One region of the Streptomyces sp. NPDC028314 genome, then DNA from elsewhere that is predicted to be linked to it. Evidence: riboswitches for the same ligand, from Rfam matches in the RefSeq annotation. Region 1 holds a riboswitch; the other holds the start of a gene.
The links. Region 1 has a riboswitch for cobalamin ahead of ACZ4TG_RS02765 (ABC transporter substrate-binding protein). Riboswitches for the same ligand answer to the same signal wherever they lie in the genome.
Positions count from the first base shown of each region.

Region 2: it holds a riboswitch for cobalamin, as region 1 does, so the genes downstream of both, cobN (cobaltochelatase subunit CobN) here and ACZ4TG_RS02765 (ABC transporter substrate-binding protein) in region 1, are expected to answer to the same signal.

Region 1 is NZ_JBVHTP010000001.1:610,265-614,664, reverse strand. It holds tRNA gene ACZ4TG_RS02785 (tRNA-Trp) at 222-295, shown strand; gene ACZ4TG_RS02780 (TraR/DksA family transcriptional regulator) at 401-790, opposite strand; gene ACZ4TG_RS02775 (FxLYD domain-containing protein) at 1,268-1,669, shown strand; gene ACZ4TG_RS02770 (hypothetical protein) at 1,715-2,044, shown strand; cobalamin riboswitch at 2,071-2,211, shown strand; gene ACZ4TG_RS02765 (ABC transporter substrate-binding protein) at 2,247-3,236, shown strand; gene ACZ4TG_RS02760 (FecCD family ABC transporter permease) at 3,200-4,264, shown strand; gene ACZ4TG_RS02755 (ABC transporter ATP-binding protein) at 4,261-4,400, shown strand, end outside.
Region 2 is NZ_JBVHTP010000025.1:33,773-38,172, reverse strand. It holds gene cobN (cobaltochelatase subunit CobN) at 1-1,494, opposite strand, end outside; cobalamin riboswitch at 1,534-1,660, opposite strand; gene cobG (precorrin-3B synthase) at 1,986-3,287, shown strand; gene ACZ4TG_RS37205 (precorrin-8X methylmutase) at 3,307-3,939, shown strand; gene ACZ4TG_RS37200 (precorrin-2 C(20)-methyltransferase) at 3,936-4,400, shown strand, end outside.

The DNA of each region.
Region 1 (4,400 bases):
ACTGCCCCCCGCCCACGATCCTCCGCGGGTGGCGCTCGCGCCACCCGCGGAGGATCGTGGGCGGGGCCGCCGGCCCGGGCCCCCGGCACGGATCGGCTCGGGCGACCCGCTCGCCGCCGCCCGGACCTCCGGGGCACCCGTACGCGCTCGGAAATTCCCCCAGTTGACCACCGAATTCGGTGGATCTTCGGGCCGAGCCATGTCATGGTTGGTCTCGCCGAAGGGGTGTAGCTCAGCTGGCCAGAGCAACGGTCTCCAAAACCGTAGGTCGCAGGTTCGACTCCTGCCGCCCCTGCAAGAAGCAGCACCAGCGTGGATGCGCAGAACGCCCAGGTGGGAGACCTCTTCCCAGCTGGGCGTTCGTCATCTCCCGGCGTCGAGGTCACCGCCCCGGCTTCGGTCAGCCGCGGCCGGCCTCGGCGCAGCGTACGCATGTCGTCGCCGCCGGGCGTACCTCCAGGCGGGCCTCCGGTATCGGCTCGCCGCACCCCTCACACCGCCCGTAGACGCCTTGCTCCAGGCGGTCCAGTGCGTGGTCCAGCTCCCCCAGGTACGCGTTGGCCTGGGCGAGCAGGGCTGCGACATGGGCACGCTCGAAAGCGGTGCTGGACCCTTCCGGATCGTGCTCGTCGTCGACCGCCACGAGGGCGTTCGCCTCGACGATGCCGTCGAAGTCGCGCCTCAAGGCCGCGATCTGCGCACGTGTCGAGGCCTGCTCGGCCGCGATCCGTTCACGGACGACCGAGGGGAAGTCCGTAGCGGAAGGGGGAGGATCGGGCGTACCGCTCATGCGTGCGACAACGTCGGGGCGGGGGTGTGCATTCCGCGCTCCATGAGCGCGGTGGCCACGGCCGAATGCCGAGAGACCGGCGCTGACCTGCGGACACGCAGCAGCCCTCCCGTGGGGAGGCCGGGAGGGGCGTGCGCCCGGGATGGTCCGGGGCCACACCATATGCACTGCTGCGGGTCTGCGGGTAGCCATGTGACAGGAGAGGTTCCGGATGGGGCGGAGCCGGCCGACGGTCCGGGCGCACGGTGTCCGGATGCGCGCGGGAAGCCGCGGCCCCAGGGTGGATGCATGTCGGACCAGTCGCCACCGCCGGGACAGGAGCCTCCCCGCTGGGGTCAGCGGCCTCCGCCGGGATACGGAACACCGCAGCCGCCCGGAGCGTCGTGGGGGTCTCCGCCGCCTCCGAGGAAGGGCAGCACCGGCCGGATCATCGGGCTGTCCTGCCTGGGGGCCATTGGTCTGCTGCTGCTCATCGGCGTGATCGGCGCCCTCCTGACCGTGTCCGGCGGAGGAGAACCCGACCGGCGCCCGGCCGTGCCGCCGAGCCCGTCGGTCTCGGGGACGCTCACCCCGTCGGCCGGTGAGAGGCCGGCGACCACCGGGCCCGCGGGCGACGTGAAGATCACCGGGTGCGAGCTCGACCCGGACACGGGCTGGGGGAGCGCCGAGCTGCTGATCACCAACCGGTCCTCCAAGTCGAGCAGCTACATCATCAGCGTGGAGTTCGTCGACGCGTCGAACAAGCGGCTCGGCGAGGCCGCCGCGTTCTCGAACAACCTCGCGCCGGGGCAGAGCGCGCGGACCACGGCGCAGGGGCTGGAGCAGATCCAGGACAGGATCAGCTGCCGGATCACGGACGTGACCCGCTACGCCTCCTGACCCGGCCCGGATGCGACCGGAGACCTCCCGCCGCATCGTGGTGGCATGGAGCATGCGCCGATCGTCGTGCACCGGATCTCCGTCTCGGGCGGCCGGAGGGTCACCATCCGCGTCCAGGAGCAGGACCCGGGCCTGGCCCAGGAGCAGGCCCAAGAGCAGGCCCAGCCCCAGGAGCAGGGGGAGCCCCGGGCCCCGGATCGGGAGCAGGTCCTGGGCCTGGCCCACAGTGACGCGGACGTGATCGAACTCCTGCGCCGGGCCGGGGTGGCGGACCCCGACGAACTCGTGCTCGGCGAGGAAACCCCGCTGCTCAGCTGGGAGGGCGACGAGCCCCACGTCTACCTGCCCGCCCCGCCCGACCCCGACGGGTTCTGAGAGCGCTCGCCCGGTCCGCACCCGGGCGTCTGGCAGACTTGGCAGGGTTCTCCCAGGCGGTGCAGGACAGGAAACCGGTGCGAATCCGGTGCGGTCCCGCCACTGTGACCGGAATCCGCCCCGCGCGGATCCGGGAGTCAGACACTGACGCACCGCCTCTTCACTTCGACCGGGGACGAGGATCCCCCGGAGAGGCTTCGCCATGCCGCGTTCCCGCGCTGTTCTGCGCTCGCTCATACCCCTCGCGCTGCTCGCGCCCCTTGCCGCCTGCGGGGGTTCGCCGGGCGGGAAGGACGCCGCCGCGCGCGCCGGCGCCGTGCCCGGGTTCCCGTACACCGTCGCCAACTGCGGTGTCAGCACCACCTACCAGGTCCCGCCCGAGCGCGTGGTCACCCTGAACCAGCACACCACCGAGATCATGCTGGCCCTGGGACTGGAGCGGAAACTGGTCGGCACCGCCTACCTGGACGACGCCGTCCTGCCCGCCTACCGGCCCGCGTACGAGAAGACGAAGGTGCTGGCCAAGGAGTACCCCTCCAAGGAGGTCCTCCTCGGCGCCAACCCCGATTTCGTGTACGGCGGTTACGCCAGCGCCTTCGACAAGGCGCAGGGCCGCGACCGCGAGGGACTGGCCGGGTCCGGCGTCAACTCCCGTCTCAGCGTGGAGTACTGCACCCAGGGGCCGGTCGGGCTGGACCAGCTCAAGACCGAGATCACCGAAGTGGCGCACACCTTCGGCGTACCGGAGCGCGGCGCCGAGCTCATCGCGGACGAGCAGCACCGCATCGAGGCCGTCACCGCGCGGGTGAAGGACAAGGCCAAGCCGTCCGTCTTCGTCTACGACTCGGGCGAGGCCTCCGCCTTCACCTCGGGAGGCAACGGCATCGGCAACGAGATCGTCTCCCTCGCCGGGGGGACGAACGTGTTCGCCGACCTCAAGGACACCTTCGGCGACGTCGCCTGGGAGAAGGTCATCGAGCGGGCACCCGAGGTCGTCCTGATCTTCGACTACGGCGGCACCACCGTCGAGGCCAAGAAGCAGCGCCTGTTGAACGACCCGGCCCTGGCGCAGGTTCCCGCCGTCAAGAACCAGCGGTTCGTGGTGCTGCCGCTGTCCTCGGCCGTGCTCGGAGTACGCGTCCCCGACGCCGTCGAATCCCTGGGCCGCCAGCTGCACCCCGACGCCGCGTGAGCTCGCGCCGTACCCCGGCCGCCCTCGTGCTCCTCGCCGCGGCGCTCATCGCGTCCGCCGTCGCGGGCCTCGCCCTGGGACCGGTACGGATCGCCCCCGGCCAGGTGCTCGACATCGTGCTCGCGGGCCCCGGACCGGGCGGCGGGGCCTTCGGCTCGATCGTGTGGGACGTCAGGATGCCGCGCGTGCTGCTCGGCGCCGTCGTCGGCGCCGGACTCGCCGTGGCGGGCACCGTCCTGCAGGCCCTCGTGCGCAACCAGCTCGCCGACCCCTTCCTGCTCGGCGCCTCCTCGGGGGCGTCGGCCGGGGCCGTGCTGGTGATCGTCTTCGGTACGGGGACCCTCGGATTCGCGGGCGGGGCGGGCGTGCCGCTCGCGGCGTTCGCCGGGTCCATGGGCGCGCTCGTCGCCGTCTACGCGATGGCGCGGCGCGGCGGCACCATGACCACCGGCCGGCTGATCCTGGCCGGGGTCGCCGTCCAGTACATCCTGTCGGCCCTCACCAGCCTGGTGCTGGTGCTGGCGGCACACCCCGACCAGATCCGCAGCGTCCTCTTCTGGACCCTCGGCGGGCTGGGCGGTGCCCGCTGGGACGAACTCGCCCTGCCCACGGCCGCGCTGCTCCTCGGCACCGGCCTGCTCCTCGCCCTCGCCCGGCCGCTGGACCTGCTGCTCGCCGGGGAGGAGGGCGCACACACCCTCGGCCTGGACACGGCCCGGTTCCGGGCCGCCGTGTTCGTCCTCACCTCCCTCGTCATCGGTGTGCTGGTCGCCTACAGCGGCGCGATCGGCTTCGTCGGGCTGATGGTTCCGCACGCCGCCCGGATGGCGGTGGGCGCCGGACACCGGGCGCTGCTGCCGGTGGCCGCGCTGGGCGGGGCGGTGTTCCTGACACTGTCCGATCTGGCGGCCCGTACGGCCGCGGCGCCGCAGGAGATACCCGTCGGCGTGGTCACGGCACTCGTCGGCGGGCCGTTCTTCCTGTGGATGCTGCGCAGGTCCACCCGTACCGAGGGGGTGGCCGGATGAGCCTGCTGACGGGACGCCCGGTGGAACTCCGCGTCGAGGCCCTCCGTTACGAGGTCGAAGGCAAGACGGTGCTGCACGGAATCGACCTCACCGCCCGGCCCGGCGAGACCGTCGCAGTGGTCGGGCCCAACGGCAG
Region 2 (4,400 bases), on a different contig from region 1:
GTGGTGCGAGGGCGGCAGGTCCGGGTCGTGGTAGATCGCGATCGGGTTCTCGCCGAAGCCGCGCGGCGGCTGGATCAGGATGAGCAGGTTCCCGCGGCGCAGCGCCGCCAGGACGATGTCGCCCTCGGGGTTGGCCGAGCGGTCGACGAACATGTTGCCCGGCGCCTCGCCCCAGTGCTCCTCGACCTGCTCGCGCAGCTCCGCGGGAAGCTGCCCGTACCACCGCTTGTAGTCGGCGGCCGGGATGCGGACGGGGTTGCGGGCGAGCTGCTCCTCGGTGAGCCAGTCCTGGTCGTGGCCGCCGGCCTCGATCAGGGCGCGGATCAGCTCGTCGCCGTCACCGGAGACCAGGCCCGGGATCTCCTCGACGGGGCCGAAGTCGTAGCCGCCCGCGATGAGGGTGCGCAGCAGTTCCACGGCGCTTGCGGGGGTGTCGAGGCCGACCGCGTTGCCGATGCGGGAGTGCTTGGTCGGGTAGGCCGACAGGACCAGCGCGATCTTCTTGTCCCGGCGCTCGATGTGCCGCAGCCGGGCGTGGCGTACGGCGATCCCCGCGACCCGCGCGGCCCGCTCGGGGTCCGCCACGTAGGCGGGCAGGCCGTCCTCGTCGAGCTCCTTGAAGGAGAACGGGACGGTGATCAGCCGGCCGTCGAACTCCGGCACCGCGACCTGGGTGGCGGCGTCGAGCGGGGACAGGCCCTCGTCGTTCTCCTCCCAGGCGCTGCGGGAGCCGGTCAGGCACAGGGCCTGGAGGATCGGCACGCCGAGCGCGGCGAGCGCCCCCGCGTCCCAGGACTCGTCGTCGCCGCCGGCCGAGGCCGTCGCGGGGCGGGTGCCGCCCGCCGCGAGGACGGTGGTGACGATGGCGTCCGCGGACTCCAGCTCGGCGATCAGCTCCGGCTCCGGCGTGCGCAGGGAGGAGACGTACAGGGGGACCGCCTGGGCCTCCTGGGCCTCGACGGCCTCGCAGAGGGCGTGCACGAAGCCGGTGTTGCCGCTCATCTGGTGGGCGCGGTAGTAGAGCACCGCGATCCGCGGGCCCTCGGTCCGCTGCGGGGTGCGCTCCAGCGGGCCCCAGGTGGGGGCCGCGGCCGGGGGCTCGAAGCCGTGTCCGGTGAGCAGGACGGTGTCGGAGAGGAACCGCGCCAGCTGGTCCAGGTTGGCCGGGCCGCCGTGCGCGAGGTAGCCGTGTGCCTCGGCGGCGATGCCGATCGGGACGGTCGAGGCCTCCATCAGCTGGGCGTCCGGGGCCTGTTCGCCGGTCAGCACCACGACCGGGCGGTGCTGGCCGGGGGCCAGCAGCAGGTCGAGGCCGTCCTGCCAGGCGCGCAGGCCGCCCAGGAGGCGTACGACGACCAGGTCGGCCCCCTCCAGGAGGCCGGGCAGGTCGTCCAGGGGAAGGCGGGAGGGGTTCGCGAACCGGTATGGGACGGGGCCGTCCGCGGCGCGGGCGCTGAGCAGATCGGTGTCGGACGTCGACAGCAGCAGGATCATGCGGCGGCAGCCTTCCTCGGGGTTTCCGCGCCCCGGGCAGTGAGGACAGCGGGAGTTCCTGACTCACCCCGCCGATCGCTCCGCGGGGTTCACAGTGGCGGGACCGCGCCGGAATCTCACCGGGCTTCCTCCCATGTCGCCGTCCTCGGCGACGGCGGGCCGTTTGGCCTGCCGAAAGGTCATCCTAGGCGGCCGTGGCGCTGCGCTGGCTCGGCGGGGTGGGGTGGGCGGTTGGGCGCGGCGCCGTTGCCGGGGCTCTGCCGTGATGCTGCGCTGGCTCGGGGTGGTGGGTTGCCGGGTGCGGCGCCGTTGCCGGGGCTCTGCCCCGGACCCCGCGCCTCAAACGCCGGCGAGGCTGGAGGTGCCTGGCGGGGTTGGATGTGCCTGGCGGGGTTGGATGTGTCCGGCGGGGGTGGATGTGCCTGGTGGGGCTGGGCGGGGTGGTGACGGACACAGGTCGGGGCGTCGTAATGGTGGGTATGCTCGCGGCCATGCCCACGCCCCCCTCCGACGCATCGCGGGACGAACCCGTCATACGGGACCGTGGCGACGCCTGCCCCGGCGCGCTGCGGCTGCATGCGGCGGACGACGGGTTCCTGGCGCGGGTCCGGATTCCGGCGGGCCTGCTCACGGCCGGCCAGGCGGACGCGCTGGCGCTCGCCGCCGACCGGTTCGGGGACGGGCACCTGGAGCTGACCTCGCGCGGCAACGTCCAGCTCCGCGGGCTCGCGGACGGCTGCGGCGGTGCGCTGGCGGAGCTGCTGGACGCGGCGGGCCTGCTGCCCGCGCCGGGCCACGAGCGGGTACGGAACATCGTGGCGACCCCGCTGTCCGGACTGGAGGGCCCTGCCCGGCCCGACGTGCTGCCCTGGGCCGTGGAGTTCGACCGGCTGCTGTGCGCCGGCTCCCGGGCGACCGCCCTGTCCGGGCGGTTCCTGTTCGCCTTCGACGACGGGCGCGGCGACGTGGCCGCGCTGGGCCCCGACGTGACCGTGCTCGGCAGGCCGGACGGCCGGGCGCTGGTCCGCCTGGGCCGGGCCGCCGACGCCGTGGAGCTGGCGGCGGCGGACGCCCCCCGGGCGGCGCTGCTGGCCGCCGGATACTTCCTCGACACCGCCGAGGCGGCCGGCACCCGCGCCTGGCGGGTGTCCGAACTGCCCCCCGAACACCCCCTGGAGGCGGCGGAGTTCGCCCGGCGGCTCGAAGCCGCCGGGATCGCGGCCGAGCCCTGTGGCGAGGTGGCCTGGCCGTACGCGCCCCCGCCCCGGCCGGGGGGCGCCGGCGGCCGCGCGGCCCTGTGCGTACTGCCGCCGCTGGGACGGCTGAGCTCCGCCCAGTGGCGGGTCCTCGCGGAGGTGGCCGGCGAGGGGCGCGGCGAGCTGCGCGTCACCCCGTGGCGCAGCGTCGTGCTGCCCTCGGCCGATGCCCGGCGGCCGGCCCCCGGCGCGGACCGCATCGAGGGCGCCGGGCTGGTCACCGCCCCGGACAGCCCCTGGGAGACCGTCACCGCCTGTACGGGACGGCCCGGTTGCGCCAAGTCCCTCGCGGACGTGCGCGCCGACGCGCGGGCCGTCGCGGAGCGGGCGCGCGGGCCGCTGCCCGTGCACTGGTCAGGCTGCGAGCGGCGCTGCGGGCATCCGCGCGGCGCCGCCTGGGTGGACCTGGTCGCCACCCCGGCCGGGTACCGGGTCGCCGCACCGGGCCGCCCCGTACGGCAGGACGTACCGGCCACCGAACTTGCACAGGCCCTCGCGGCCGCCCGTCAGACCCCCGAAGCCCCCGAACCGCAGTGAAGAAATGAGCGAGTGCACCGTGTTTGAGTACGAGAAGGACGGCGCGGCCATCTACCGCCAGTCCTTTGCCACGATCCGCGCCGAGGCGGATCTCTCCGGGCTGCCCGCATCGGTCGCCCAGGTCGCGGTGCGCATGATCCACGCCTGCGGGATGACCGACCTGCCCCAGGACCTGGGCTACACCCCGGAGGTCGTACTGCGGGCGCGCGCCGCCCTGGAGGCCGGCGCGCCCGTCCTCTGCGACGTACAGATGGTCGCCAGCGGGGTCACCCGCAAGCGGCTGCCGGCCGGCAACGAGGTCGTCTGCACCCTCTCCGACCCGGCCGTGCCGGAGCTCGCCGCGAAGATGGGCACCACGCGCAGCGCCGCCGCGCTCGAAGTCTGGCGCGACCGGGGCCTGCTGGAGGGCTCGGTGATCGCCGTGGGCAACGCCCCGACCGCGCTGTTCCGGCTGCTGGAGATGATCGAGGAGGGTGCCCCGCGCCCCGCCGCCGTCATCGGCGTCCCCGTCGGCTTCATCGGCGCGGCCGAGTCCAAGGACGCGCTCGCCGCGCACTCCTCGGGGCTCGACCACCTGATCGTCCGGGGCCGGCGCGGCGGCAGCGCGATCGCCGCGGCGGCCGTCAACGCCATTGCGAGCGTGGCCGAATGAGCGCCGAAGCGAGGACTGCGGGCAAGCTCTACGGGGTCGGGCTCGGTCCCGGCGACCCGTCCCTGATGACCCTGCGCGCCGTCGAGGTGATCGCGGAGGCGGACGTCGTCGCGTACCACTCGGCCCGCCACGGCCGCTCCATCGCCCGCTCGATCGCCGCGAAGCACCTGCGCGCGGACCACGTCGAGGAGCCGCTGGTCTACCCGGTCACCACCGAGACCACCGACCACCCCGGCGGCTACCAGGGCGCGATGGAGGAGTTCTACGAGGCCTCCGCCGCCCGCCTGGCCGCACACCTGGACGCCGGCCGGACCGTGGCCGTGCTCGCGGAGGGCGACCCGCTCTTCTACGGCTCGTACATGCACATGCACAAGCGGCTCGCGGACCGCTACGAGGCCGAGGTGATCCCCGGCGTGACCTCGGTGAGCGCCGCCGCCGCCCGCCTCGGCACCCCGCTGGTG